2 regions of the Methylobacterium sp. NPDC097929 genome follow, and region 2 is predicted to be linked to the other one. Evidence: predicted binding sites of a transcription regulator. Region 2 holds the regulator's gene; the other holds the start of a gene.
The links. Region 2 encodes HrcA, which represses chaperone genes, less so after heat shock. Its sites were predicted from a motif close to GTTAGCACTCNCNNNNNGNGAGTGCTAAC; they were not measured.
Positions count from the first base shown of each region.

Region 1: a site for HrcA is predicted at 2,308-2,336, ahead of groES (co-chaperone GroES). Genes of this name have one in related genera too.

Region 1 is NZ_JBMVEP010000002.1:140,245-155,290, forward strand. It holds gene ACPCJR_RS08705 (lipopolysaccharide biosynthesis protein) at 1-1,037, opposite strand, end outside; gene ACPCJR_RS08710 (magnesium transporter CorA family protein) at 1,202-2,194, opposite strand; gene groES (co-chaperone GroES) at 2,408-2,698, shown strand; gene groL (chaperonin GroEL) at 2,783-4,423, shown strand; gene ACPCJR_RS08725 (hypothetical protein) at 4,650-4,988, shown strand; gene ACPCJR_RS08730 (hypothetical protein) at 5,506-5,718, shown strand; gene ACPCJR_RS08735 (hypothetical protein) at 5,803-6,321, opposite strand; gene ACPCJR_RS08740 (ParA family protein) at 6,311-7,210, opposite strand; gene ACPCJR_RS08745 (MAPEG family protein) at 7,486-7,884, shown strand; gene ACPCJR_RS08750 (adenylate/guanylate cyclase domain-containing protein) at 7,921-8,991, opposite strand; gene ACPCJR_RS08755 (transglycosylase domain-containing protein) at 9,311-11,503, opposite strand; gene ACPCJR_RS08760 (PepSY-associated TM helix domain-containing protein) at 11,927-13,219, shown strand; gene ACPCJR_RS08765 (restriction endonuclease) at 13,235-14,020, opposite strand; gene ACPCJR_RS08770 (MucR family transcriptional regulator) at 14,175-14,693, opposite strand; gene ACPCJR_RS08775 (class II aldolase/adducin family protein) at 15,038-15,046, opposite strand, start outside.
Region 2 is NZ_JBMVEP010000007.1:138,672-153,717, reverse strand. It holds gene ACPCJR_RS17490 (ABC transporter permease) at 1-431, opposite strand, end outside; gene ACPCJR_RS17485 (ABC transporter permease subunit) at 428-1,570, opposite strand; gene ACPCJR_RS17480 (glycine betaine ABC transporter substrate-binding protein) at 1,567-2,475, opposite strand; gene ACPCJR_RS17475 (response regulator) at 2,767-3,156, shown strand; gene ACPCJR_RS17470 (YraN family protein) at 3,176-3,565, opposite strand; gene rsmI (16S rRNA (cytidine(1402)-2'-O)-methyltransferase) at 3,546-4,496, opposite strand; gene ACPCJR_RS17460 (penicillin-binding protein activator) at 4,619-5,821, shown strand; gene hemW (radical SAM family heme chaperone HemW) at 5,826-7,004, opposite strand; gene rdgB (RdgB/HAM1 family non-canonical purine NTP pyrophosphatase) at 7,145-7,780, opposite strand; gene rph (ribonuclease PH) at 7,777-8,490, opposite strand; gene ACPCJR_RS17440 (hypothetical protein) at 8,619-8,903, opposite strand; gene hrcA (heat-inducible transcriptional repressor HrcA) at 9,208-10,293, shown strand; gene ACPCJR_RS17430 (efflux RND transporter permease subunit) at 10,471-13,569, opposite strand; gene ACPCJR_RS17425 (efflux RND transporter periplasmic adaptor subunit) at 13,625-14,857, opposite strand; gene ACPCJR_RS17420 (TetR/AcrR family transcriptional regulator) at 14,854-15,046, opposite strand, start outside.

The sequences.
Region 1 (15,046 bases), on a different contig from region 2:
AAGATCGGGTTGAGGGCGAAGTTCATGATCGAGAGAAAGAACAGCCCCGGGATCAAGAGGTTGGTGTAGATCGCGAACGGTCCCCGGAACGCCTCGGGCACGATCAGCGCCTGGAGCGCGGGCGTCACCGCCCAGTAGCCGGCGGCGCAGGGCAGGAGCAGGGCCACCACCACGGCGATGTTGCGCGAGACCTGCGCCTCCGCCGCCTCGCGGCCATGGTGCTCCTCCGCCTGCACGGCGATCTGGAACAGCAGCAGGTCGAGCGCGGCGCCCAGCGTCGAGAAGGCCCGCGAGCCGAGATCGGCGGCGAGCGCGAAGTAGCCCGCTTCGGCGAAGCCCGCCGTGCCGGCGATGGCGGCGCGGTTGAGGAAGGGCAGGAGCTGATAGACGGCGTTGGCCGCGATCAGGGGCAGGCCATAGGCCGCGAACAGGCGCAGCGTCTCGCGGCCTCTGCCGTGGGGACGGGCGGGCGCGTCCCCGAGCACCTTCCGCAGGGGAAGCACCGCCAGGAACTGGCTCACGCCGGCCGCGACCAGCACCCAGACCGGCTGGGGGAAGAGATACGCCGTGCCGGCCATCAGCACGAAGGCCAGCGCGTTCTTCCACACCACGAGCCGCAGATAGGCGCCGCCGATGAAGCGGGCGCGGGCGAGCGCGGCGTGATAGTCGAACAGGCCGATGCCGATGGCCGCGATCATGGTGCCGGCGGTCATGACGAGGTGGCCCTGCGGGGTCGGATCGACGGCGATCCCGAGCCCGGCGCAGAGCGCGGCGGCCGCGAACAGGGCGAGGGCGAGAACGGCGTAGGCCCGGTCGAGCCCCTGGCGGATCCAGGGCTCGGCCTCACGCACGCGGGCCGAGTAGAACCGCGTCGCCGAGAGGCGCAGCCACTCGAACAGGATCGTGTTGAGCACCACCGCCCCGGCCGTCGCCAGCGCGAAGCGGCCGAAATCGGCCGGCCCCAGCATCCGGGCGATGGCGATGCCGAGGACGAAGTTCAGCCCGGCATTGAGGACGAAGGCGGCGATGACGGCCATGGCTCAGGAATTCGCGCGCCCGCGGGTCGAGCCCGAGGCTCCTTCTCGTGCCCCTCATCAGGTTCGAGAGGCTTTCTCAAGGCGCGAGCCTCGCAGCCGGCGGCAAAGGAAGCCTGAAGCGACAGGCTAAACGGATTTCGGCACTCGGATTCGTGATCCGGTGCTCAGAGCCACCCCTTCACCCGGAAGTAGATCAGCGGCACGACGGCCGAGATCGCGACGAGCGCGAGGCCGTAGGGGTAGCCGTAGGCCCAGTCCAGCTCGGGCATGTGCTTGAAGTTCATGCCGTAGATCGACGCGACCAAGGTCGGGGGCACGCCGACCACCGAGACGACGGTGAGAACCCGGAAGGCGTTGTTCTGCTCGATGTTGATGAGCCCGAGGGTGGCGTCGAGCAGGAACTGGACGGTTTCGGACATCCGCGTCTCGAACTCGTCCAGCGAGGCGACGTCCTGCGCCAGGGTGTCGAAGCGGGGCAGGTCGTCCTCCGCGAGGATCTGACCGCACTCGCCCTTGGCGAAGGCCACGACCCGCCCGAGCCCGAGCAGGCTCGCGCGGACCTTCGCCAGCGACTTGCCATGACGCCCGACCGCGCGGAGCAGGCGGCGCAGGGCGAGGTCGCGGCGCTTCGGGGCGGTCGCATCTCCTTTGCGCGCGCCGGGCCGGGCGCCGGCGTCGAAGTCGAAGATGCGCGTGGACAGGGCATCGAGGTCGGCCGACATCTCCTCCAGGAGGTCGGCGAGGTTGTCGACCAGCTCCTCGACCACGAGCAGGAACATGCGCGTGCTCGTGCTGCCGTCGCCGTCCCGCTCATCCACGCGCTTGCGCACGGCATCGATGGCGCGCAGGTCGTGGAAACGCACCGTGACGAGGTGGTCGGGCGTGAGCAGGAAGCCGAGAGGCTTCAGGCTGAAATCGGCCCGGTCGAAGGTCACCATCGGCGTCGAGAGCGAGAGGCCGTCGCGGTTGCGCCGCAGGCGGCTCGAGGATTCCACCTCGCTGAGCGCCGAGCGCGAGGGCACACGGATACCCGTCGTCCGCTCGACCTGAGCCGCCTCCTCGGCGGTCGGATCGTTCAGGTCGATCCAGACGGCGTGGCCCGGCGAGCCGGTGGCGCCGGCCTCGACCGCGCCGTCGGGCCCGTGAAGGCTGATCATCGCGTGCGTCTTCCCCAATCCGGCGCCGGCCGGAAAAATCCTGCGCCCGCGCAGCCGCCTGGGAGAAGCTGCGCCTTGACTCGCTTCCGGCGCGGGCCTATCTCGCGACCGTCGTTAGCACTCACTCGTTAGGAGTGCTAACAAACTGGGTGGAGCGCGGTCGCCTCCGGCCGCATGAAGACCAACCGCACATTCGAAGCAAGAGGGCAGCTCATGAAGTTCCGTCCGCTGCACGACCGCGTCGTCGTCCGTCGCATCGAGAGCGAAGAGAAGACGAAGGGCGGCATCATCATTCCGGACACCGCCAAGGAGAAGCCGCAAGAGGGCGAGATCGTCGCCGTCGGCCCGGGTGCCCGTGACGAGCAGGGCCGCGTCAACGCCCTCGACGTGAAGGTCGGTGACCGCGTGCTGTTCGGCAAGTGGTCCGGCACCGAGGTCAAGATCGACGGCCAGGATCTCCTCATCATGAAGGAATCCGACATCATGGGCGTCGTCGCCGCCTAAGGCCGACGCCCGCTTCACCGCCCTTCGAGGCCGCTCCCGCGCGCTTCAGGGCATCCGACACTCTCATCTGAGGCAGGTACTCACATGGCAGCGAAAGACGTTCGTTTCTCCGCCGACGCTCGCGACAAGATGCTGCGCGGCGTCGACATCCTCGCGGATGCCGTCAAGGTCACCCTCGGCCCCAAGGGCCGCAACGTCGTGATCGAGAAGAGCTTCGGCGCGCCCCGCATCACCAAGGACGGCGTCACCGTCGCCAAGGAGATCGAGCTCGCCGACCGCTTCGAGAACATGGGCGCACAGATGGTGCGCGAAGTGGCCTCGAAGACCAACGACATCGCCGGTGACGGCACCACCACCGCGACCGTGCTGGCCCAGGCCATCGTCCGCGAGGGCGCCAAGTACGTCGCCGCCGGCATCAACCCGATGGACCTGAAGCGCGGCATCGACTTGGCCACCCAGGCCGCCGTGAAGGACATCACGGCGCGGGCCAAGAAGGTCGCCTCCTCCGAAGAGGTCGCCCAGGTCGGCACGATCTCCGCCAACGGCGACAAGGAGATCGGCGAGATGATCGCCCACGCCATGCAGAAGGTGGGCAACGAGGGCGTCATCACCGTCGAGGAGGCCAAGACCGCCGAGACCGAACTCGACGTCGTCGAGGGCATGCAGTTCGACCGCGGCTACCTCTCGCCGTACTTCGTGACCAACGCCGAGAAGATGGTCGCCGAGCTCGAGGATCCCTACATCCTCATCCACGAGAAGAAGCTCTCCTCGCTGCAGCCGATGCTGCCGGTGCTCGAGGCCGTGGTGCAGACCGGCAAGCCGCTCGTCATCATCGCCGAGGACATCGAGGGCGAGGCTCTGGCCACGCTCGTCGTGAACAAGCTGCGCGGCGGCCTCAAGGTCGCGGCCGTGAAGGCTCCGGGCTTCGGTGATCGCCGCAAGGCGATGCTCGAGGACATCGCGATCCTCACCAAGGGCCAGACCATCTCCGAGGATCTCGGCATCAAGCTCGAGAACGTCGCCCTGCCGATGCTCGGCCGCGCCAAGCGCGTCCGCATCGAGAAGGAGAACACCACGATCATCGACGGTCTCGGCGAGAAGGCCGACATCGAGGCCCGCGTCGGGCAGATCAAGGCGCAGATCGAGGAGACCACCTCGGACTACGACCGTGAGAAGCTCCAGGAGCGTCTGGCCAAGATCGCGGGCGGCGTCGCGGTGATCCGCGTCGGCGGCGCGACCGAGGTCGAGGTCAAGGAGAAGAAGGACCGCGTGGACGACGCGCTCAACGCCACCCGCGCCGCGGTGGAAGAGGGCATCGTTCCGGGCGGCGGCACCGCGCTCCTGCGGGCCAAGAAGGCGGTCGCCGAGCTGAAGTCCGACATCCCGGACGTCCAGGCCGGCATCAAGATCGTCCTCAAGGCGCTTGAGGCTCCGCTGCGCCAGATCGCCCAGAACGCGGGCGTCGAGGGTTCGATCGTCGTCGGCAAGATCACCGACAACACCGGCTCCGAGACCTTCGGCTTCAACGCTCAGACCGAAGAGTACGTCGACATGATCCAGGCCGGCATCGTCGATCCGGCCAAGGTCGTGCGCACCGCCCTTCAGGACGCGGCCTCCGTCGCCGGCCTGCTGGTGACCACGGAAGCCATGGTCGCCGACGCGCCGAAGAAGGACAGCCCGGCCCCGGCGATGCCCGGCGGCGGCATGGGCGGCATGGACTTCTAAGTCCACGCCACCATCGAGAGACGGGAGAGGGGTCGCCGAGAGGCGGCCCTTCTTTTTTACGCCCAAATTGCTTTACGCTCTAATCGCAGAGAAACGCGCAGTTTCAAATACAAGCGGCATTAATTTTGTACCGATAAACGGATCGGGCTTGAGGCAAAGCGAAATACAAAGCATCATAAATTTATATTGTCTCTTTCTCCGAGACAAAAAGGCAAGATCCTAATAATTGGACTTTGATATGGGTCTAATAAAGATAACCGACCGCGATGTATGGGGCTGCTCGCGCGGCTTACTACATGTGGTGCTAGACTACGTTGCTGGCCGAGCAGACGGCACACCGTTTGCCAGAGATCTTAAAGCTTCCGTTGAATTCAACGATTCGTCTTTCTACTTCGATGAAATTGATAACGTCCAGAAACAGATCTTTTTGGATGGCGTTTCGTCTTTAATCAAAAATTGGTGGACATTCCGCGACAAAAAGGACGAATACGACAAATCAGCATTTGAATCTCTAAATGATTTACGAGAGCGCCTAAGATCTAGCATTGAGAACGGAGATGTCTGACTAGTCCTCGGCGGTTCATACCGACCGAGATCGTGCGCACCGCCCTCCAAGACGCGACCTCGGTCGCCGGCCTGGTGGTGATCATGGAAGCCATGGTCGCCGACGCACCGAAGAGGGACAACCCGGGCCCGGCGGCGGCATGGTGGCATGGACTTCTAATACGGTTTCCGATTGATCGCTTCGGTCTCTTTCGTCGTCCTTGCGAGGCTCAGCGAAAGCAATCCAGGGTGCGACCTTTCCTGAGACGCCGCGCCCTGGATCGCTTCGTTGCCGCTCGCGATGACGGAGACGGTTTAAAGCCACGCTACTAAGCGTGAACCGAGAAGGGGCATGCCGGGAACGCCGGACGGTGTCCTGAAAAAGGTGGGCGCGACCTATCCTATGCAATAGCCGCAGGCCCGGCGGGTGGAGAAGCTGGAAGGCTTCTCAGGTCCGATCCCCCATCAATCCCGTGCCAGACCGAACACCCGTCCCATCCCCTCACGCCTCCTCGTCCCGCAACGAGATGCAGAGCCTGATGCGGACCCTTGCCGACGGAATCCGGATCGACGGCCTGATGGCCGATCAGCTCGCCCTGATCTCGGAGCGGGCGCTCCTGACCGGCGAGGCGGAGATGGCCGAGGGGCTCCTCGCCGTCGTACGCGACCACCGGGTGGCGGTGCTGCAGGGCCAAGGCCGGCTCGCAGCTCTCCAGGCGCGCTACGCGATTCTGTTCCCGGACGAGCGCTAAATCCCCTTCCGACGAAGCGGACACCGGTTCATCGGAAGGCGCATCGAAACCTCGGCCCGGGAGACGCCGCGACGGGGCGGGGCTTCAGCCCTTCTTCTTCTTGGCCTTCTTCTCTTTCTTGTCCTCTTTCTTGTCGCGCTCCGGCTTTCGCGCGGGCGCGTCGTGGTCCTTGCCGTCCCAGGTCGCAGCGAAGGGACGGCTGCCGAGAGCGCGCTCGGGCGGGGGCTCCCGGGCCGCAGCCGGCTTGGCGGCGGCAGCCGACTCCCCCTTGCGCAGCGGGGCTTCCCCGGCAGCCAGGGCCGTCAGGCGGTGCCGATGCCAGCCCGGCGTCGCGGTCTTGAGCGAGGGATGGTGCGGGTCGAGGCGCGTGACGACGCCCTTCACCTCCGCCTCGCTCATGCCGTCGGCGATCAGGGCGAAGGTCTCGCCGCCCAGCACCTCGCGGATCAGGCGCAGGGAGGCCGGGCGCAGGCCCCGCGCCTTCAACTGTCGCACGACCAGGGCGCGGGCGGCCTTCGGGATCTCGGTGCGGATGTCGGGGAACGCCTCGGGGGCGGCGGCGATCGCCTGCAGCACCGCGAAACCGTCGACATCAAGGGCCATGGAGGATTTCCTTCACTTCCGCGACGAGCGGAATCAGCACGTTCGGGACATGGGCGCCATACTTGGCCGAGAAGGTCGGGGGCGCCCCGTTCGTCGGCACCAGCGCATCGGCGAGCGCGGCCGCCTGCGGGATGCGGGTCTGGAGGAGCCGGAAGCCCGCATCCGCGGCATCGGCCTCCGCCTGGAGCCGGGCCAGAGTCTGCTGATGCTGGCGCACCTGGGCCTGGAAGCGGGTCACGAGGACGTAGGGCGCGCTCTTCGGCGCGATGTGGCTCGCCTGCCGGGTCGAGCGCCGCCAGATCGTCTCGACGAAGGCGTTGAGGCCGTAGGTCGAGAGAAAGTCCGGGATCGAGGTCACGAGGACGAGGTCGGCGGCCCGCACCGCCACTTCGGTCATCGGTGAGATGCCCGGGGCGCAATCGAAGAACACGTAATCGTAGGCTTCGGCCAGCGGCACGAAATCCTCGTGGAAGATCTTCCAGAGCTTGTCCTCGATCGCGTGCATCGAGAATTTCCGCTCGGTCAATTCGTAGATGATCTCGCGCTCGATGAGACGCAGATGCGGGCCGGAGGGCAGAAGCGAGAGGGTGAGGGGCGCGTTCTTGTGCATCGTCAGACTGACGCCCGACTGGATGCGGGCAGCCAGATCCGGCTTGTGCCGGGTGATGAGCTTGAGGGCGAGATAGGCTTCGAGCGTGCGCCCGCGGGTGATCATCTGGCCCAGCATCGCATCGCCCGCGAGGCAGACGGACACGCTCGACTGCGGGTCGAGATCGATCACGAGCACGCGCGACCCGCCCGCGGCCAGGGCCTCGGCGAGCATCACGACGGTCGTGGTCTTGCCGACCCCGCCCTTCATGTTCGCCACCGCAATCAGCTTGCCGCCCACCGTTCGCCCCTTCCGCGCCGCCGCCCCGCCGGATCGGACCGGCCCCGCATGCCTCATCCGACAAGCTTCGGGCAACACAGGTCAACCGGTGCCGAGGCACCCGTGACGGACTGTGCACCGGAGGATGACCGGGTTCTGCCGCCCGCGCGACCGGTCACGGCGAAAGGCCGTTCGCGATCGCGTGTGACGCGGAACAAGGCTGGGATGACCGTCTTTTGCGAAGCGCCGACGACATCCGCCATTCCGGGGATGCGCCCGCCAGGACGAGCCGCCTCATGACGTTTCCGACGATCACCGCCTTCTACGCCGCGATCCTGGGCCTGATCTACGCCGGCCTGTCCGGATGGGTGATCGGCGGTCGGCTCGGCGGCAACGTCCTGTTCGGCGACGGCGGGCAGGATGGGCTGCAGCGGCGCATCCGCTCGCACGCGAATTTCCAGGAATACGTTCCGTTCACCCTGATCCTGATCGGGCTCTACGAGGCGGCCGGCGGCGCGCCCGGCTGGGTCCGCGGCCTGCTGATCGTGCTGGTGATCGCCCGCATCCTGCACCCGATCGGCATGTTCGCCCCGGCAAACTCGCCGCGCCAGTTCGCCTGCCGTGGCGGCGGCATCATCGCGACGCTGGCCGTGATGGCGGTCGCGGCGATCCTGCTGCTGCTTCGGAGCGCCTGACGGACTTCGAGCGCGGGCCGGCCTTCGGCCACCGGGTCAGCGCACGGCGATGGCCGGCGCCGCCGGACTCTGCGGCGTGGCCTCGATCGCCCTGTTCCGCTCGAGCGTCGCGACCGAGAGCGGCTGGCCGCGCCCGCGCAGCACCTGGGTGCCCATCGGGCGGACGGTGACGCCCTCGGGCAGACGCGGCAGGCGAGCGAGCAGATCCTCCGAGATCAGGGTGTCGACGCCGAGCGGACGGCACAGGGCCTCGACCCGGGCGACCACGTTCACGGCATCGCCGAAATAGGCGATCTTGTGCCGGTCCACCCCGACTTCCGCCGTCACCACCGGGCCGCCATGCAGGCCCGCCCGCAGGCGCGGCACGCTGCCGAACCGCTCCTCCCAGGCCGCGGCCTCGGCCTCGATCCGGTCGCGCACGGCGAACAGGCAGGCGACGCAGCGCGCGTCCTTGAGGCCGCGCTCCATCGGCCAGGTGATCATGGCGAGGTCGCCGATATAGTCGTCCGTCGAGCCGTGGAAGCGGCGCACGGGTTCGGCCAGGGTGGCGAAGACGGCGCTCAGGAATTCCTGCGCCCGCAGGTCGCCGTGCGTCTCGGCGAAGGCGGTGGAGCCCACCACGTCGAGGAACAGGAAGATGCGCTCCTCCTCGACCGGGCGGTGGTAGCGGCCGATGAGGAAGTTGATGAAGACCTCGCCGCCGATCAGGTCGCGCATGCGGATCACGAAGACGAGCAGGGCCGAGACGGCGAGCGCGTAGGCCAGCACCCGCGGCGTCGTCCGCACCGCCTCCTCCAAGCTGTCCCCGGTCAGGCCGAGCAGCCAGACGACGAAGCCGCCGAGCGCGTTCCCGACCACGATCATCGCCACGTAGGAGAGTTCCGCGGCAACCACGTAGAGCCCGGCGGGCAGGCGCCGGATGCGCGACTGGACGCCCGAGAGCAGCACGCCGCGGTCGAAGGCGAGCGCCGAGATGCCGACGCAGAGCCCGTAGGTGAAGCCGGCCGCCGGCGTCGCTCCGCCCGCGAAGATGACGTTGTAGAGCAGGCCCGCCCCGCCAGCCGCGAGCAGAATCAGCAGCCAGAACCAGCGATGGTGCGGCAGCATCAGCTTCGGCTCCGATGGCCGGCGAACGTCGTGACGAACGGTTCGAGCAGCGTCTCGGCGCCCGTCGCGCGCGCCGGGCCCGGAGAGCCCTGCGAACGGTGTCGGGGCAGGCGGGTCGGCACGGAAGTCCCTCTCTCGGTCGCCCGGCGGCGCGAACGAAACATCCGCGCCGAACGTCGGGCCGCGCAGGCTCATTCCCGCATCGTGGCGCGAATGTGGCGCGGGGCGCCGATGCAGGGTTCGGACCATGCACCGGCCCCGCCGAGGCCGAAAAGAAACGGGCGGTTTCGGACGCCCGCTCCGGGAGCTTCAGGCAATCCTAATCGCCGATCCCGAACAGCTTCTCGAGGAAGTTGCGGTCGTCCTGGCTCGGTCCGCGCGGCCGGGCGCCGGGGACCGGGCGCGGGGGGAGGGCGGAGGCGGTGTGCTCCGGTTCTCCCAGGAGCGCGCCGATCAGGCCGCCGGGGCCGCTCTCGCGCTCGGGCTGCGCCTCGGGGCGGGGGGCGCGCCAGCGGTTCATGCCGGGCAGGCCGACGGGCTTCTCGCCCTTGAGCGCCGCGGTCATGTAGGTCTTCCAGATGTCCACCGGCAGGTTGCCGCCCGAGGCCTTCTTCGTGGGCTCGCCGTCGTCGTTGCCGAGCCAGACGCCGGTCACGAGCGTGGCCGAGTAACCGACGAACCACGCATCGCGGAAATCCTGGCTCGTGCCGGTCTTGCCCGCGAGTTCCCAGCCCGGGATGTCGCCCTTGCGGGCCGTGCCCGCGGTGAAGACCTCGTGCATCATCGCGTTCATCATGCCGACCGCGTTCGGGTCGATGACGCGGCCGAGCCCGCCCTCGCCGCGCTTGTAGAGCACCTTTCCGTTGGCGCTCTTGATGGTCGCGATGACGTAGGGAATCACGCCCGTGCCGCCATTGGCGAAGGCGCAATAGGCGCCGACCAGCTCCAGCGGCGTGACCTCCGAGGTGCCCAGCGCGATCGAGCCGTTGGCCTGGAGCGGGGACGCGATGCCGAGCCTTTGGGCCGTCTGCGCCACCGCCTTCGGGCCGACCTCCTGGCCGAGCTTCACCGCGACCGTGTTGAGCGAGAGCGCCAGCGCCTCGCGCAACGAGACCGCGCCGCGGTAATTGTGGGAGTAGTTCTCGGGCGCCCAATTGCCGATGCGCACGGGCGCGTCCTCGCGCATCGTGTCGGGGGTCAGTCCCTTCTCGACGGCGGCGAGGTAGACGAAGGGCTTGAAGGCCGAGCCCGGCTGGCGCTTGGCGGTGGTGGCGCGGTTGAACTGGCTCTGCGCGTAGTCGCGCCCGCCCACCAGCGCCCGGATCGCGCCGTCGGGCCGCATTGAGACGAGGGCGCCCTGGCCGACGTTGTAGCGGGTGCCCTTGGCGTTCAGCTCGTCGGTGAGCGCCTTCTCGCCGGTCGATTGCAGACCCGCATCCACGGTGGTGGCGACGACGATGTCCTCGTCGAATTTCGGCAGGAAGTCGTCGAGGACGTCCATGACGAGGTCGGCGACGTAGTTCGGCGAGCCGCCGCCGCGGGTCGAGGCGGGCCGGGCCGGCTGGGCCAGGGCGACCTTCGCGTCGGCGCTCTTGGCAAAGCCCAGCTCCTCCATGGCCGCGAGCACCTGGGCGGCGCGCGCCTGGGCCGCCTTGAGGTTGCGGTTCGGCGCCAGCCGCGAGGGCGCCTGCACGAGGCCGCCGAGCATGGCGGCCTCGGCCAGCGTCACGTTCTTGGCGGGCTTGCCGAAGTAGCGCTGCGCCGCGGCCTCGACGCCGTAGGCGCCCGCGCCGAAATAGACCCGGTTGAGGTAGAGCTCGAGGATCTCGTCCTTGGTGTACTTGTGCTCCAGCCACAGGGCCAGGATCGCCTCCTGGATCTTGCGCGAGGCGGAGCGCTCGGGCGTCAGGAACAGGTTCTTGGCGAGCTGCTGCGTCAGCGTCGAGCCGCCCTGGGCCAGGCCGCGCCGGGTCAGGTTCTGCGTCACCGCGCGGGCGACGCCGACGGGATCGATGCCGAAATGGTCGTAGAAGCGCCGGTCCTCGATCGCCACGAAGGCGCGGGGCAGGTAGGGCGGCAACTCCTTGATCGAGACGACGCGTCCGCCGGTCTCGCCGCGATTGGCGAGCAGGCTGCCGTCGCTGGCCAGGATGGCGATGTTGGGCGGGCGCTTCGGGACGCTGAGCTGGTCGATCGGGGGAAGCTGCGAGGCGTGGTAGGCGATGAGGCCGGCCAGCCCGATCGCCGCCCAGATGCCGAGCACCACGCCGGCATAGACCAGACGGCCGAGCCAGGAGCGCCGCCGCGGCGGGCGCCGGCCCCCGCTACCGCCGGAGGATTTGCGGCTCTTGGCCTTGGGAGCGGCACTGGCGCGCCCGCTGCCGCGCGGCGCGGACCCGCCGCCCGAGCGGTCGCTGCGGGACAGGCGTACGTCGAGGCGCCCCGGTTCGCTCCCTTCCGGGATGTCGAAGGTGGGCTCGCTGCGTGGTTTGCGTCCGCGTGCCTGCGCCATGCGTTCCAAGCGTCCGGGGCCGGCGGTCGATCTGTCGACCGTGGGCCTCCCGCGACCGTGCTCCCCTCAGCGATCATCCGGACGGATACGGCCCGCCGGACCTGATCCGAGCGGGGCGTCCCGACCGGTCCGCCCCCCTGCCTCTGAGAGAGTAATTGCGGCGGGTTTAAGGGATCTTAAACCAGCGCGGGCACGGCTCGGGGCCGTTCACCGGATCTTCACGCATGATCCATTGGTGCACGATCAAAGCAGTGGCGCGACGGCGCGGGACACTCTAACGAGTGGTCCCGCTTTCGCGGCGCCCGCAGCCCGAGAGCCCCGAGCCTCGATCGGACCGACATCGGGTCCGCCCGGCCGCGCTCGCGGCAACGACCCGCCGCGCCCCCGGGGCCGGCGTTCCAGGACACCGGACCCGAGGGTTTGATGGCGCGCGCGCTCTTCGTTCTCCTGCACCGCTGGGCCGGTCTGACGATCGCCGCCTTCCTGTTCGTGGCGGGGCTGACCGGCGCCGTGATCTCGTGGGACCACGAACTCGACGATCTCCTCAACCCGCACCTTCACACGGTCGAGAGCCGGGGCCCGGCGCTGCCCGCCCTCGACCTCGCGCGGCGCTTCGAGGCCCGCGATCCCCGCGCGCGGGTGGCCTACGCTCCCCTGACGGCCGAGCCCGGCGCCTCGCTCGCGCTGTTCGTGATGCCGCGCGTCGATGCGCAGACGGGGCGCCTGCACAGCCTGGGCTACAATCAGGTGTTCCTCGACCCCGTCACGGGCGACGAACTCGGCCGGCGGGAATGGGGTCAGGTCTGGCCGATCACGCGGGAGACGCTGATCTCCTTCCTCTACAAGCTGCACTTCTCCCTGCACCTGCCGGAGATGTGGGGCGAGGACCGCTGGGGCATCTGGCTGCTCGGAATCGTCGCCATCGTCTGGACGCTCGACTCCTTCGTCGGGTTCTACCTCACCCTACCGGTGCGCAAGGCCGCCAACCCGGCGCGCCCGGCCGCGGTCGAGCGGCAGCTCGGGCGGGGCTGGTGGTCGCGCTGGAAGCCGGCCTGGAAGGTGAAGACGGCGGGCAGCCCCTACCGCATCACCTTCGACCTGCACCGGGCGGTCAGCCTCTGGACCTTCGCGCTGCTATTCCTGCTCGCCTTCACGGCCTTCTCGCTCAACCTCTACCGCGAGGTGTTCCTGCCGCTGATGTCGAGCGTCTCGCAGGTGACGCCCGAGCCCGCGAACACCCGTCCCTTCGCCTCGCCCCTCAAGCCGATCGAGCCCGGCGTGGACTACGCCCGCATCCTCGACGCCGCCCGGGCGGAAGGGGAACGCCGCGGCTGGAAGGAGCCGGTCGGCGCGCTGGCCTATTCGCCGCTGCAGGGCTTATACACCGCGCGCTACTTCCGGCCCGGCGACGACCACGGCGCGGCCGGCGTCGGCCCGGCGGCGATCTATTTCGACGGGGCGGATGGCCGCGTGATCGGCGACCGGCAGCCCTGGGTCGGCACCGCCGCCGATATCTTCGTGCAGGCGCAGTTCCCGGTGCATTCGGGCCGCATCCTCGGCCTGCCGGGACGCATCCTGATCTCGGTCATGGGCCTCGTGGTGGCGATGCTGTCGGTCACGGGCGTCGTGATCTGGTGGCGCAAGCGCGCCGCGCGCCTGTCGGTGCGCCGCAAGGCCGCGCTCCTGCCCGCCGGTCGCGTCGTGCCGGCGGAGTAGCCCTGAGCGCGGCGCTCAGCGCTCGCGCGCCAGGATGCGACGCCGGCCGGCGGTGCGGACCGGCGCGAGGTCGAGCAGATCGTCGTGGTGCAGGAGCAGCACGCCGGTGGTGCCGGCAAGCTTGCGCGCGGCCGGGGTGAAGCCCGCATTGGAGACGACGGCGGCCATGTCGCCCGACCAGTGCAGGGCCGCCGCGGCCACCTCCTGCACCGCCGCGTTGCCGACGGGGCGCGTGTAGCGCTTGCACTGGACGACGAGGCGCACCCCCGCTCGCTCCGCGATCACGTCGCAGCCCTGGTCGCCGCTCGCCCCCGTGGCCCGGGCCTGCCAGCCCGCCTCTTCGAGGAGGTCGGCGCAGTAGCGCTCGTAGGCGACGCCGTCCTCCGGCGTCTCGATGCTCTCGGGCAGCGGGTGAGTGCTGGCCACGCGCTCGACGATCTCGACCATCTGCTCGAAGCGCGCCTCGGCCTCCTCGGCGAAGCCCCGCTCCTCGACGAGGGGCAGGATCGTGCGCTCGACGAAATAGTCCCGCTCGCGCAGCCAGCCGTCCTCGATCGTGTTGCCGTAGGCGTCGAGGAAGCGCTCCTGGTGGCGGCGCAGGGCCAGGATCGGCGCGTGGCGCCGGGCGATGCGGCGCACGAGTGATCGGAACCGGCGCGGACGGTCGAGGCGGTGCAGGAGGATCGCGAGGCCGGCAAGCGCCGTGGCCGCGAAGGCCGGCGGGCCGTACCAGAAGCCTGCGCCGGAGCCGATCACGATCGTCCAGAACAGGCGCGTGGCGGTGGGCGACCGGCCGGACATCGTTTCTCCCGCGTGGCCGGGCCCTCGCCCGGATCGCGGGAACTGTTTCAGGCAGGCGTTGCCCGAACTCTAACGCCACTGGCCGGCGGAACACCGTCCCTCGGGCGGGACGGCGGATCGCGTGTGGATAAGTGGAAGCCGTGCGATGCCGGACTCAGGCCACGTCCTGGGTGCGGCTACGCCGCCGACGCGACGGAGCCGCGCCCTCGGCGGACGACTCGCTTTCGGCGGCCTCCGGCGCAGGGACCGTCTTGGCCGGCCATTTCCGGCGCTGCTGGCCGAGGCCCATGGTCCGGGCCAGCTCCGAGCGGGTGGCCGCGTAGTTCGGGGCGACCATGGGATAGTCGGCCGGCAGGTTCCAACGCGCCCGGTACTCGTCCGGCGAGAGGTTGTAGCGCGTGCGCAGATGCCGCTTGAGCGATTTGAAACGCTTGCCGTCCTCCAGGCAGACGAGATAATCGGGCTGGATCGAGCGGCGGATCGAGACCGCCGGCGTCGGCGGCGCCTCTTCGGCCTCGACGGATGCCTGGGACAACTGGGTCAAGGCGCCGTGGACCGAGGCGATCAAGTTCGGCAGTTCACCGGCGGCCAGCGAGTTATTCCCGACGAAAGCCGACACGATGTCGACCGTCAGGGAGACACAGTCACCGGCCACGCCGTCCTCGAGCGACATTCTGATTATCCTTCCAATATGCGCCGTCGTTCGCAGGCAATACGTTTCATCATGTCGGCACTGCCCTTGCCGAACCCGAACTCGCTGCGCTGAATTAGCCCGGATTTAACCTTTGATTGAATGAATCGCAAGATGGATTTGTGGAGTTTCCAGAAATCAATTGGACTTTTGGACGCGAGACGGATTAATCCGCTCTATGCGACCCATGCGGCTCGATGAAACAAGTCTGACCACTTTGTAATTTTCGGCAGTCCGCCGAGGAAATCCCGCGGGCTCAAGCAAAATCGAATGCAGAAACGGGATCGGCCCGCGGCGAACGTCGAAGCGACGCTTCGCCTCCGATGTCACGCTTC
Region 2 (15,046 bases):
GCCTCGCGGGCCTCGGGCGAGACCGATTCGAGGGCGCCGACGGTGCCGCGCAGGGTCGGCATGATGCCGTAGGCGGCAAGCGCCAGGAGGGTCGGCGGCCCGCCGAAGCCCAGGATCGGCAGCGCCAGCGCCACGACGACCACCGGCGGCACGGCCTGTGCGAAAGCGGCCAGCGTATCGATGCCGCCGCGCAGGGCCGTGAAGCGCGAGCGGGTCACGACCAGCCCGAGCCCCAACCCTAGGCAGGCGACGAGGGCGAAGCCGCTTGCCGCGAGAGCCAGATGGTTGAGCGCGAGGTCGGACAGCCGGGCGAGCGAGAGGGGCCGGTTCGCGCCTCCGCCGCCCAGGAGGCCCGCCGCGGCCGGATGGCAAGCCGCCGCGAGCGCGAGCCCGAGGAGGAGCGGCCCCAGGGCTGGTGCGAGCCGCCTCATGACGGCCAGCGGCGGCGGGCCGCCGCCTCCAGGCCGCTCAGGGCGCGCTCGGCGGCGAGCGAGAGGGCGATCACCGGCAGGGCACCGAGCAGGATCAGGTCCGGCGCGAACTGCGCCATGCCGTCGAAGACGAGGGTGCCGAGCCCGCCCGCACCGACCAGGGCGCCGAGGGTCGCGAGGCCGAGCGCCTGCACCGCGGCCACGCGCACGCCCCCGAGCAGGACCGAGGCACCCAGCGGCAGGCGCAGGCCGGTGAGGATCTGGCGCGGCGTGAGGCCGAGCGCCCGGGCGGCGTCGAGGCTGGCGGCGTCCGGCGCGCGCAGGGCGCCCTGGAGCCCACGCCAGAGCGGCAGCAACAGGTAGGCGGCGATCCCGACGAGGGCCGGCACCGTGCCGAGCGCCGAGAGGCCGTAGCTCCGCAGGGCCGGGGCGGCGGAGAGCAGGGCCGAGGCTGCGGCCACGAGGCCGCCCAGCAGCGCGACGGCGGGCACGACCTGCAACCCGCTGACGGTCAGATCGACAAGGCCGCGCCCGCGCCGCCACAGCGCGAGCGCTCCGGTGACGAGGGCGGCCAGAGCCAAGGCGCCAAGGGCGAGGGTGAGATGGTCGAGGAGCGCCGCGGCGAGTTCGTCGCGCCGGGCCCGGAACTCCACCACGACCGAGAGCGCGTTGAGACGGCCCGCGAGCCAGAGGCCCAGCACCGCCGCCGCCAGGGCGAGTGCACCGAGCGGGCCACCCGCCGACGGATCGACGCGCCGGGCGGCGAGCGGCACGGCGGCGGCGAGAAGGCTCGCGCCGATCCACGCCCCGGCCGCGAGCCGCGCTCGCGCCGCGGGCGGCTGGCCGGCGATCCAGGCGGCGCCGCCGTGCCCGAGACCCGCGAGCAGCAGCGCGAAGGCGCCGAGGCAGGCCAGACCGGCGACGGCAGCAGCGAGCCGGCCGCGGCCTCCCGCCAGCAGGCCGAGCCCGATCGCCGCCAGGGCGGCGACCGGCCAGAGCATGGGACCGAGGGTGCTCGGGGCGTCGATGGCCGCGCCGGTCACCAGCCGGTTCGGCGCGAGATGCATCAGCGGCAGGCCTGCGAGGAGAGCCGGAAAGACGGCCGCGCCTGCCAGTCCGAGAGCGATCCGCTTCCTCACCGGTGGTCCGCCTTCCGCCCGAGCCATTCCGCCGCGACGGAGGCGGCGACGCGCCCCTCGACGGTGATCGCCGCATTGAGGCGCCGAAGGGTCTCGGCATCGAGCCTGCCGAAGACGGGATCGAGCGCGGCGCGGATCTGCGGATGGCGCTCCAGTGTCGCGGCGCGGATCACCGGGGCGGGCTCGTAGACGATCTGCGCCCCCTTGGGATCGCTCATCACCGCCAGATCGAGGGCGGCGAGCGCCCCGTCCGTGCCGTAGACCATGCCGGCATTGATGCCGCTGATGCCCTCCGCCGCGGCGCGCGCGGTGACGGCGGTGTCGCCGCCGGGCAGGCTGACGATGCGGCTCACCGGCAGGGTGAAGCCGTAGGCGGCCTCGAAGGAGGGCAGCGCGGCGGGGCTCTCCACGAACTCGGTCGAGGCGGCGAGCCGGATGATGTCGTCCCGCACGGCGGCCGCGAAATCCGCCATCGTCGCGAGGCCCCGCTCCCGCGCGAGTCGGCCCTGCACCGCGATGAGCCATGTGTTGTTGGCCGGCGCCCGCCCGAGCCAGACGAGCCCCCGCGCGGCGTCGAGCCGCAGGGCCGCCGCGTAGGCACCATCGCCCGTCTTCCAGCCCGGGTCGGTCTCGGTGCCGGAGAAGAAGGCGACGTTGCCGGTATATTCGGGATAGAGGTCGATCTCCCCCGCGAGCAGGGCCGAGCGGACGATCAGCGTCGGGCCGAGCCCGAGGCGGCGGGTGAGGGGCAGGCCGAGCCCTTCGAGCACGAGCGCGATCAGGTTGCCGAGGAGAACGCCCTCCGTGTCGCTCTTCGAACCGACCACGAGCGGACGGCCGCTCTCGGCCCGGCCCAGCGCCGGAGCCATCGCGGCGGCGGCCGCCAAAAGCCCGCGCCGGCTCAGGCCGGCGCCGGCACCGGGCGGCCCGCGAAATGCGGCTCGTTCGCGACAGTGGTGGGGAAATGTTTTGCGGAATAACATTGGCTCTGCCAGCATAGCACGGGCGAGCCGTCCGGGCGCTTGACACGCTCAGCTTTACGGGCGACGGCTCCGAGACCGGGCAGCGTTTTTCCGGGCGTGCACTTCATTTCTGAAGGTATCGGGCGCTCGCCGTCCGGGGCGCCGAGGATATGATCGGCCCACCAGAGACAGCGTTCCGGATCGGGAACGGATCGATAGGGAAGACGACCCGGCGTGACTGTGGATTCGAACGAGGATCGTCTGTCCGGCGCCCGCGTGCTGGTCGTCGAGGACGAGGCAGCGATCTCCATGCTGCTCGAAGACATGCTGCTCGATTTCGGCTGCGAGATCGTCGGCCCGGCGGCGCGTCTCGCCACCGCCCTCGAAATGGCGCGCAGCGAGAGCTTCACGGTCGCCATCCTCGACGTGAACGTCGCGGGCGAGCCGATCTATCCGGTGGCCGAAATTATCGCCGAGCGCCAGCTACCCATCGTCTTCTCGACGGGCTACGGCGGGGCGGGAATCCGCGAGCCGTTCCGCGACCGGCCGGTGGTGCAGAAGCCCTTCAGCCAGGCCGATCTCAAGCGCACCCTGATCGCCGCCATCGAGCGCGCACAGGGCTGAGCCCCGAACCTGCACGGCGTCAGAAGCCTTCGAGTTCGAAGGCGTTCGGCAGGTGGCGCGGCCAGCGCCGCGGCGCCACGAACACCGCATCCGCCCGCAACGTGAGGTCCGCCGCAAGCGGCCGGCGCGCGAGCCATGCGCGCGCGGCCCGGGACATCCGCGCGCGCTTGTGGGCATCGATGGCCACGGCGGCAGCCTCGAAGGTGGGGCGCGCCTTCACCTCCACGAAGGCGACCGTGCGCCCGCGCCGGACGATCAAGTCGATCTCGCCGCCGGCCGCCGCGAAGCGCCGCGCCAGCGGGCGATAGCCCTTCAGCATCAGCGCCAGCAGGGCCAGCGTCTCGGCCGAGAGGCCGCGGCCATGGGTAGCCCGGCGCCGATGCGCCGGATCAGGCGGAGGGGTCTTCATCCGCGCGGCGGGCGAGCGCGAGGGCGCGGGCATAGACGACCCGCTTGGGCTGGCCGGTCTCGTCGGCGACGAGTGCGGCGGCATCCTTGATCGAGTGGCGGGCGAGCGCCGCCTCGATGCGCGCGTCCAGCCCGGCATCGGCCTCCCGTGCCACCGCATCCTCGGGCGCGGTCCCGATCACCACCACGACCTCGCCCTTGGGCGGCCCCTCCTGCGCGAAGGCCGCGGCGAGACCGCCGAGGCTGTCGCGGCGGATGGTTTCGTAGAGCTTGGTCAGTTCGCGCGCGACCGCGGCGGGCCGCTCGCCCCCGAGCACTTCGGCGGCATCCGCCAGCATCTCGGGAAGGCGATGGGGGGACTCGAACACCACCAGCGTGCCGGGGATCGCCGCCAGCGCCTCCAGGCGGGCCCGCCGGGCGCCGGATTTCTGCGGCAGGAAGCCCTCGAAGAAGAAGCGGTCGGTGGGCAGGCCGGCGGCGACGATGGCCGTCATCACCGCCGAGGGGCCGGGAATCGGCGTCACGGCGATGCCCGCGGCGATGGCCGCCTGGACGAGCTTGAAGCCGGGATCGGAGACCAGCGGCGTGCCGGCATCGGAGACGAGCGCCAGGGTCTCCCCCGCCTTGAGCCGCATCACCATCCGCTCGCGCACGGCCTCGTTCGAGTGCTCGTGATAGGAGAGCAGCGGCGTCGTGATCCCGTAATGCATCAGCAGCGTGCGGGTGACGCGGGTATCCTCGGCCAGAACCGCGTCGGCGGCGGCGAGGGTCGCCAGGGCGCGGAAGGTGACGTCGCGAAGGTTTCCGATCGGGGTCGCCACCACGTAGAGGCCCGGCGCTAGCCGTTCGGCCTCCGCCGCGAGGCCGAAGGCCGTGAAGGTGGCGGGGCCGCGGGGTGTCCCTTCGGGGCGCTTGTCGAGTCGCTGTGTCATCCCCGCGACAATGCCACGCCCGCGCGTGTTTGCGGACCGGGGAAAGGCTTGGCCTCACATTTACTTTTCGCAGAGCCCTCCGCATCGTCACCCTGGATTGCGCTTTGCGGGAGGGGGTCGCGATGGCGCGACGCGGCGGACGTTCGGCGGGCCTGACCGGGGCCGCCCTCCTCTGTGCGGGGCTCTCCGCCTGCATCGGCGTTCCGGATGCGCCGCGGCCCCGGGCCGAGGCTTTGCCCGCCGAGGCTCCGGCGGCGCCCGTGGCGGGTGCGGGGCCGACGATCGGCACCGGCTCCGTGAAGGTCGCGCTGGTCGTGCCCCTGAGCGGGCAGGGGGCGGCGGTGGGCGCGGCCCTGCGCAACGCGGCCGAACTCGCCTACGACGACTTCCAGAAGCCGAACCTGCAGATCCTCGTCAAGGACGACCGCGGCAGCCCCGAGGGTGCGCGCGAGGCGGTGCAGGCCGCCTTCGCCGAGGGCGCCGAGGTGGTGCTCGGCCCGCTCTTCGCGGCCAACGTCCAGGCGGCCGGCTCCGTCGCCCGGGGCGCGGGCAAGCCGGTCATCGCCTTCTCCACCGATGCGGCGGTGGCGGCGCGCGGCGTCTACCTCATCAGCTTCCTGCCGCAATCGGAGGTCGACCGCATCGTCGACGAGGCGACGGCGGGCGGGCGCCGCTCCTTCGCCGCGCTGATCCCCGAATCGACCTACGGCAACGCCGTCGAGGCGCAATTCCGCGAGGCGGTGGCCCGGCGCGGCGCCCGGCTGGTGGCCATGGAGCGCTACGCCCCCGGCAATCCCGGCCCCGCGATCGATCGCCTGCGGGGCGTGATCGCGGGGTCGTCCGCGCAGGCGGACGCGCTGTTCATGCCCGACACGCCCGAGGGTCTGGCGGCCGTGGCACCGGCCCTGGCGCGGGTCGGCTTCTCGCCCGCGCGGGTCCGTCCGCTCGGGCTCGCCCTGTGGAACGACCCGCGGGTGCTCTCCCAGCCGGCCTTCCAGGGCGGCTGGTTCGCCGCGCCGGACGCCGCCGGCTTCTCAGGCTTCGCGAGACGCTATCAGGCCCGCTTCGGAACGGTGCCGCCGCGGGCGGCCGCACTGGGCTACGACGCGGTCGCTCTCACCGCCGCGCTGTCGCGCCAGTACGGCACGCAGCGCTTCGCCGACACGACGCTGACCAACCCGGCCGGCTTCTCCGGCCTGGAGGGCACCTTCCGCTTCCGGGCCGACGGCCTCGGCGAGCGCACGCTCGCGGTCTACGAGATCCGCAACAACGCGGCGAACGTGGTGAGTCCGGCGCCGAAGGTGCTGGGGCCATCTGGAATTTGAGCGCTCAGGCCGCGAGTTCCGCCACCACCGCGTTGAGCACCGGCGCCCCGCGCGCAGTGGCGGCGATGCGTCCATCGGGCAGGCGGGCCACGAGCCCGTCATCGACGAGCGCGTCGAGCCGCGCGGCATCGAGCGGACGACCCTTGAGCGCCGCGTAGCGGGCCGGGTCGATCCCTTCGGAGAGGCGCAGGCCCATCATCAGGAACTCGTCGCCCTGATCCTCGGGCGCGAGCGCTTCCATCTCGACGATGCCGTGGCCGTCGCGCTCGACCCGGGCGAGCCAGTCCTCCGGCGCCTTCTCGGTCCGCGTGCCGAGCCGTCCCTCCGGCCGGACGAGGCGGCCGTGGGCCCCGGGGCCGATGCCGGCATATTCGCCGTACCGCCAGTAGAGCAGGTTGTGGCGCGACTGCGCGCCGGGCCGCGCGTGGTTCGAGATCTCGTAGGCCGGCAGACCCGCCGCCCCGCAGATCTCCTGCGTCACGTCGTAGAGCACACGCGCCGCCTCGTCGTCCGGCGGCACGAGGCGACCGGCGCGGGCGAGACCGAAGAAGGGCGTGCCCGGCTCGATGGTGAGTTGGTAGAGGGAGAGGTGCTCCGCCGCGTGGTCGATGGCCTGCCGAAGTTCGGCGGCCCAGGCGTCCGGCGTCTGGTCCGGCCGGGCGTAGATCAGGTCGAAGGAGAAGCGCTCGAAATGCGTCGCCGCCGTGCGGACGGCCGCAAGCGCTTCCGCCACGCTGTGCAGCCGGCCGAGCCGTTTGAGGTCGCCGTCGTCGAGAGCCTGGACGCCCAGGGAGACGCGGTTCACCCCGGCCGCCCGGTAGTCGCGAAAGCGCGTCGCCTCCACGCTGGTCGGGTTGGCCTCCAGCGTCACCTCGGCGTCGGGCGCCACGGCCCAGGCGCCGGCCACCGCGTCGAGCAGGCCGGCCACGGTCTCGGGCGCCATCAGCGAGGGCGTGCCGCCGCCGAGGAAGATGCTGGTCACCGTCCGGCCCGGCGCGAGCGCGGCGGCGTGGGCGATCTCCTGCCGGAAGGCGGCGAGGAAGCGCGGCTGGTCCACGCCCGCATGGCGGACGTGGCTGTTGAAGTCGCAATAGGGGCACTTCGCGGCGCAGAACGGCCAGTGCAGGTAGACCCCGAACCCGGCGTCGCGGGTCGGGTGGTCGAGCGGTGTCGCGGCGGGCATCGGCTTGCTGAGCGTTCCTCGACCCGTTCGGGCCGATCACGGGCCCATCCCACGTCCTCAGGGTGAGGATGGCGAATCGGATGGAGCCGGAGGGCGGTTTGATCGTACCGATGTAGGCACGCCGAAGGCCGAGCGAAAGCTCAGCCCGGCCGGCGCAGGCAGGCCTTCGCGAGCTGGACGAAGGCCCGCGCCCGGTGCGAGAGGGCGTTGCCACTCTGCCAGTCGACCCCGTGCTTCTCCTCGGACGAGATCTCGCCGAAGGTGCGGTCCATCCCCTCGGGGCGGAACATCGGATCGTAGCCGAAGCCCAGGCTGCCGCGGGGCGCGACGAGGTCACCGAAGACGCGGCCCTCGAACAGCTCGGTATGGCCGTCGGGCCAAGCGAGCACGAGGGCGGAGACGAAATGCGCCCGCCGGTCGGTCGCGCCGCGCGAGTCGAGCTCCGCCGCGATCCGGGCCATGGCACCGGAAAAGTCCTTGTCCGGGCCGGCCCAGCGGGCGGAGAACAGGCCCGGCGCCCCGTCGAGCGCATCGACGCAAAGCCCGGAATCGTCGGCGAAGGCCGGGAGGCCCGAGGCTTTCGCGGCAGCGAGCGCCTTGATCGCCGCGTTCTCCGAGAACATCGTACCGGTCTCGTCGGGCTCAGGGAGACCGAGTTCGCCGGCCGAGACCGCCTCGACGCCGAAGGGCGCCAGCAGCTCGCGCATCTCCACGAGCTTGCCGGCGTTGTGGGTCGCGATGACGACCTTGCCCGACAGGATGCGATGATCGCTCACGCGATGGCCTTCCGCTGCAAGTCGACGAGGCCGGCGATGCCGCCCTTGGCAAGGCCGAGCAGCTCGATGAACTGCGCCTCGGAGAAGGGCTCCATCTCGGCGGTGCCCTGCACCTCGACGATTCCGCCCCTGCCGGTGATGACGAAGTTCGCGTCGGTCTCGGCGGCCGAATCCTCGGCGTAGTCGAGGTCGAGCACGGCGGTGCCCTTGTAGATGCCGCAGGAGACCGCCGCGACGTGGTCCTTGAGCGGATCGACCGAGATGATCGAGCGCGCGCGCATCCAGGCGAGGCAATCGTGCAGCGCCACCCAGGCGCCGGTGATCGAGGCCGTGCGGGTGCCGCCATCGGCCTGGAGCACGTCACAATCGACCGTGATCTGACGCTCGCCGAGGGCGGGCAGGTTGGTGACGGCGCGCAGCGAACGGCCGATCAGCCGCTGGATCTCCTGGGTGCGGCCCGAGGGCTTGCCGGAATTGACCTCCCGGCGGGTGCGCTCGTGGGTGGCGCGGGGCAGCATGGCGTATTCGGCCGTCACCCAGCCCTTGCCGGAGCCGCGCAGCCACGGGGGACCGCGCTCCTCAAGCGAGGCGGTGCAGAGCACGCGGGTGTTGCCGAAGGAGACGAGGCAGGAGCCTTCCGCGTAGCGGGCCACCGCCCGCTCCAGCGTGACGTCGCGCATCGCGTCGGGCGCGCGCTTCGAGGGACGCATCCGTGACAAGCTCCGTGTCGAGATCGAAGCCCGCGCTCTTAGGCGCTGTCGCCGTCCGCGGCAACCGCCGGAGCGGCCCACGAAAAAGGCCGCCGTCTTGCGACGGCGGCCTCTTCGCGGACCGGGGCTCAGCGCCAGCGGCGGTGATGCCCGTAATGGCGGTGATGATGGCGCGGTCCGCGGAAGTGGTGGTGGCGGTGCATGTGCCGGCGATGGCGATAGTGGCGGCGCATATGGCGGTGGTGCCGGTACTGCGCCTGCTCGACCATGTCGCTGGCCGGCGCCGCCGTGCCGGCGGCCATCGGGAGCGGGGCAGCCTCGACGGCGCGGGGCGCCGCGACGAGGCCGAGGCCGGTCACGGCGATCGCCAGCGCGGCGACCTTGACCAGAGACTTGCGTACGCCTGTCAGCACTTGTGAGGCTCCTTGTCGTCGGATGCTTGGAAAAGGGCCGGATCGGGACCTTGGCCCTTGCCTGCTAACGGTCCCGGGAGCCGGATTGATCCCGCCCGCGGGCCATTCGCTCGACGTTCGCGGAAATCGGGCGCCGAACGTCGCGGGCTGGAAGGGTTGCGGGCCCGAAGGATTGATCGGCGGCGCCCGAGCCCCCTAAGTGTCTCTCACGAGACGTCCGTCGCACCGCTTCGGCCAGAGGGAAGGCTGCCGGTGATCGTTCGTCTTGCGAGGCTTCCCTCTCCGCCCGTCAGGTTCTGTTCCCTTGTCCGAGACCTTCCAGCCCGCCACGCCGCCGCAGGCCCTCTCCGCGCTCAACGAGCGGGCCCGGGAGATTTTCCGACAGATCGTCGAGAGCTACGTCACCACCGGTGAGCCGGTCGGGTCGCGCAACCTCGCGCGCATCCTGCCGATGAGCCTGTCGCCGGCCTCGATCCGCAACGTGATGGCGGATCTGGAGCATTCCGGGCTGATCTTCGCGCCGCATACCTCGGCCGGGCGCCTGCCCACGGAGATGGGCCTGCGCTTCTTCGTCGATGCGATGATGGAGATCGGTGATGTCGATCTTGCCGAGAAGGCGCGGATCGAGGCGCAGATGCAGGCGGCGGCCTCGCGCCACACCTTCGATTCGGCGCTGGCCGAGGCGTCCTCGCTGCTGTCGGGCATCTCGCGCGGGGCGGGCGTGGTGCTGACCACCAAGGTCGATGCGGGCCTTAAGCACGTGGAGTTCGTGCGGCTCGATGCCCACCGCGCCCTCGTCGTGCTCGTCTCCGTCGACGGCACGGTGGAGAACCGGCTGGTCGATCTGCCGCCGGGCCTGCCGGCGGGGGCCTTGCAGGAGGCCTCGAACTTCCTCAACGCCCGGCTGCGCGGCCGGACGCTCGATTCCCTGCGCGCCGACATCGAGGCCGGGCGCAAAGCCATGAAGCGGGAGCTCGACGCGCTGACCGAGCGGCTGGTCGATGCGGGGCTCGCCACCACCGTCGGCCCGTCCGAGGCGCGCCAGCTCATCGTGCGGGGCCAAGCCAACCTGCTCGACGACCTGCGCGCGGCGGAGGATCTCGAACGCATCCGCCTGCTGTTCAACGATTTGGAGACGCAGAAGGACGTGATCGAGCTGCTCGCGCGGGCCGAGCAGGGCGACGGCGTGCGCATCTTCATCGGCTCGGAGAACAAGCTGTTCTCGCTCTCCGGCTCCTCGATGATCGCCGCGCCGTTCCGCGACGGCGCGCAGAAGATCGTCGGCGTCGTCGGCGTGATCGGCCCGACGCGGCTCAACTACGCCCGCATCGTGCCGATGGTCGACTACACCGCCCGCGTGGTCTCGGGGCTGCTCGACCGGCCGCGATAGGGTTGTTCCGCGCCGACCCTCCGCCGTCATCGCGAGCGGATGCGAAGCGATCCAGGGCCGCGACCCATTCGGACAAGTCGGAGCGCTGGATCGCTTCGGCTCCGCCTCGCGATGACGGACCGCGAATGATCCGGACCATTTTGCGAAGGCGGCTGCCGGCTGGGTGCGAGACTACCCCTAACCGTGAGCCGCCGGGGCGGGGGCAAGGCCGTCCTCGGCCTCGTCGCGCGGTCCGACGAAGCGCCCGAGGCCGCGCCCGAGCAGGCTGCCGAAGCTGTCCATCAGCAGGAACACCGCCGGCACGAAGACCAGCGAGAGCAGGGTCGAGACGATCAGGCCGGCGATCACCGCCACCGCCATGGGCGCGCGGAACTCGCCGCCGATCCCGAGCGCCATCGCGGAGGGCACCATGCCGGCGGCCATGGCGATGGTGGTCATGACGATGGGGCGCGCGCGCTTGCGGCCGGCATCGACGATGGCCGTGACGCGATCGACGCCCGCGCGCATCTCCTCGACCGCGAAGTCAACGAGCATGATCGCGTTCTTCGTCACCAGACCCATCAGCATCAGGATGCCGATGACGACCGGCATCGAGATCGGCATCTTGAAGATCAGGAGGCCGAGGATTGCCCCGCCGATGGAGAGCGGCAGCGAGAACAGGATGGTGAGCGGCTGGAGGAACGAGCCGAACAGCAGCACCAGCACGGCGTAGACCATCATGATGCCGGCGCCCATCGCCATGAGGAAGCCGGAGAAGACCTCCTGCATGATCTCGGCGTCACCCGTCTGGCGGATGGTCACGCCCGGCGGCAGGTTTTTCGCGGTCGGGGTGGCGAGCGCCTGCTCGATCAGCGAGCCGAGTGCGTCCGACCCTTCCATGTTGGCCTCTACCGCCACACGCACCACGCGGTCGTAGCGTTCGATGGCGCCCGGGCCCTGGTCGAGTTCGATGTCGGCCACCGAGGCGAGCGGCACCGCCGTGCCGTTCTTGGCCGGCACCTTCAGGTTCTCGAGCCGCGAGATCGCGCCGCGGGCGCTCTCGGGCAGCTGCACGCGGATCGGGACCTGCCGATCCTTGGCGTTGAACTTGGCGAGGTTGATGCCGATGTCGCCGATCGTGCCGACCCGCACCGTTTCCGCGATCACGTCGGTGGAGACGCCGAGGTCGGCCGCCGCGCCCTCCTTGGGGCGGATACGGACCTCGGTGCGGTTGAGGGGGGCGGTGGACATCACCGAGACGAGGTGCGGGATCGCGGCCATGTCGCGCTGGAGCCGGGCGGCGACCTCCGTCACCACCTCGACATCGGGTCCGCCGACCACGAGGGCGAGGTCGCGCTGGCCGTTCTCGCGCAGGTTCCAGGAGCGGATGTCGGGCTCCTGCGCCAGCAGGCCGGCGATCTCGGTCTCGATCGTCCATTGCCGCTTGTCGCGCTGGCTCTTGGGGCTGAGGTTGACGATGAGCGTGGCGAGCCGCGTCTCCTTCTTGCCGCCGGCCTGACGGCCGCCATCCACGAAGACCGAGGTGACTTCGGGCAGGGCGCGGATGCGCTCGACCACGCGGTCGGAGACGGCGACGGTGTCGGCGAGCCTGGCGCCGGGCGCCAGCTCGATCATGAACAGCGTGCGCGCGTTGTCCTGCTTCGGAATGAAGCCCGAGGGCAGGAGCCGGGTGGAGGCGAGCGAGCCGGCAAACAGCGCGAGCCCTACGAACAGCGTGATCCACTTGTGGCGCACCGACCAGCCCACCAGCCGGCCGTAGGCGCGCATGATCGGGCCTTCCCGCTCCTCCGCGTGCCCGTGGTCGCGCAGGAAGTACGCCGCGAGCAGCGGCGTGATCAGCCGCGCCACCAGCAGGGACATGAACACCGAGACGGCGATGGTGAGCCCGAACTGGATGAAATAGCGGCCGGCGATGCCGCCCATGAAGGAGACGGGGGCGAAGACGGCGATGAGCGTCGCGGTGATGGCGATGACCGCGAGCCCGATCTCGTCGGCCCCCTCGATCGAGGCGCGGTAGGGCGATTTGTCCATCCGCATGTGGCGCACGACGTTCTCGATCTCGACGATGGCGTCGTCGACGAGGATGCCAGTCACGAGCGTGATCGCGAGCAGGCTGATGCCGTTGAGCGTGAAGCCGAGCGCGTCCATCGCCCAGAAGGTCGGCAGCACCGAGAGCGGCAGCGCCACCGCCGCGATCAGCGTGGCACGCCAGTCGCGTAAGAAAAGGAACACCACGAGGACGGCGAGCGCGGCGCCCTCGATCAGCGTGTGCATGGCCGAATCGTAGCTGCCGAGCGTGGCCGCGACCGAGGAGTCGATGGTCTCGAAACGGATCTCGGGATAGCCCTGGCTGAACTCGGCGATCTTCTTCTCGACGCCCGCGGCGACCTCGGCATCGCTGGCGCCCGAGCCGCGCGAGACCGAGAAGGCGACGACCGGCTCGCCGTTGAAGCGGGCGAAGGTGCGCGGCTCCTCGATCGCGTCCTCGACGGTGGCGAGGTCGTCCAGGCGCACCTTGCGGCCGCCGGGCAGGACGATGGAGGTGGCCTTGAGGTCGCGGATGGTGCGCGAGGCCGCCAGCGTGCGGATCGATTGCTCGCGCCCGCCGACCTCGCCGCGCCCGCCCGCCATGTCGGCGGAGGTGACGCGCACCTGCCGGTTCACGTCGGCCGCGGTGATGCCGAGCGCCAGCAGCCGGTCGGGCAGGGGAGTGATGCGGATCTCGCGGGCGACGCCACCGACCCGCTCGACGCCGCCGACGCCCTTCACGCCCTGGAGCGTCCGGGCGACCTTGTCTTCGACGAACCAGGACAATTCTGCGGGCGTCATCGCGGGCGAGGTGACGCCGTAGATCAGGATCGGCAGGCCGGTGATCTCGACGCGCTGGATGACCGGCTCGTCGATCGTGCGCGGCAGGTTGATGCGGATCTTCGAGATCGCATCCTTGACGTCGTTGACGGCGCGGTCGGTGTTCACCTCCAGCCGGAACTCGACCGTGGTGACGGACGAGCCCTCGGTGATCGCCGAGGTGATGTGCTTGACCCCGCGCACGCCCGCGATCGAATCCTCGACCCATTTCGTGACCTGGGTCTGCAATTCGGACGGGGCGGCGCCGCTCTGCGTGATCGAGACCGAGACGATCGGCACGTCCACGTTCGGCATGCGCGTGACGGCCAGCCCCCGGAAGCTGACGAGGCCGAGCACCATCAGCACGAGGAAGAGGACGATGGGCGCGATCGGATTGCGGATCGCCCAGGCGGAGATGTTCAGGCGCATTCGCGCAACCCGTCAGTGAGGTTCGAGCGTGGCCCCGCCGCGCGGCGGAGAGCGGTCAGCGCAGGCCGGCGTCGGCGGTGGCGTTCGGCGAGGGTGCGGCCGAGACCGCGGCCGGCGAGCGGATCGTGGCGGCGGCGACCGGGCGGACACGGTCGCCGTCGCGCAGGAAGCTGCCCGCGCGGGCCACGACCCGTTCGCCCTCGGTCAGGCCGGCGCGAATCTCGATGTCGTCGTCGTCGGACAGGCCGGTGCGCACCTCGCGGGCCTCGACCCGGTCCTCGGCCACGACGAGCACGGAGCTGCGCTTGCCGCCGCCGTAGAGGACGGAGGCCTGGGGCACGGTGACGCCGCGGGTACGGGCGAGTTCGACCGCGCCGCGGGCGAAGGTGCCGATGCGCAGGCGCGCATCGGGATCGAGGCGCACGCGGACCTTGCCGAGGCGGCTCGCCCGGTCGACTTCCGGGTAGACCGCGCGGACGCTCCCGCCAACCCGCTCGCCCTCGCCGATCTCGATATAGGCCGGCGCGCCCTCGCGCAGCAGCGGCAGCTTGGTCTCGATCACCTCGGCTTCCAGCTCGATCTCGCCCCGGGCGATCAGCCGGAACAGCGGTTCCGCCGAGGAGGAGGTCGCCATGCCGATCCGGGCCGTGCGGCGGTTGACGATGCCGGCCTCGGGCGCGCGGATCTCGGTGCGGGCGAGCCGCAGGTCGAGTTCGTCGCGCACGGCCCGGGCCTGGGCCAGCTCGGCCCTGGCCATGGCGAGGCCGTTGCGGGCGAAGGCCAGCTTGCCTTCCGCCTGGCGCAGCGCCGCTGTGCGGCTCTCCATGATGACGGCCGTGGTGTTGCCGGTCTGAATCAGCTGCTTGGCGCGATCATAGGCGAGGCGCGCTTCGAGTTCGGCGGCCTCGGCCTGCTCGATGTTGCTCTGCGCCTGCGGGACGGCGGCGCCGGCCTTGTCGATCAGGGCGTTCTGCTGAGCGATCTGCCGCTCGATCAGGTCACGCGAGAGGCGCGCGAGCACCTGTCCCTTCTCGACGCGCATGCCCTCCTCGACCAGCAACTCGACGAGCCGGTAGCCGTCGATCTCGGGCGTGACCAGGATCTCGTCGCGCGGGACCAGCGTGCCGGTGACGACGACGCTCTCCACGATCTCGCGGCGCTCGGCCTCGACCACGCTGACGATCGGAGCGGGCGCGGTCTTGGCCGGAGCCTGCGCCGTTTCGGCCCATGCGGGACCGAGGCTCAGGGCGGTGAGCACCAGGGCCGGAACGGCCAGGGTCCGAGTCATCGGCCGGCTTCCTTGTCGGCAGGGGGGAGGGCGAGCGCGCCCGAAAGCCCCGCCGCGATCAGCGCCTGGAGCTGAGCGACGGCGGGACGGGCGTCGTAGCCGGGAATGAGCGCCCGGCTGACGATCATGCCCTTCATCAGTGGCGCGATTGCGTCGAACAGGGCGGCGGGATCGCAGTCCGGCGAGGTC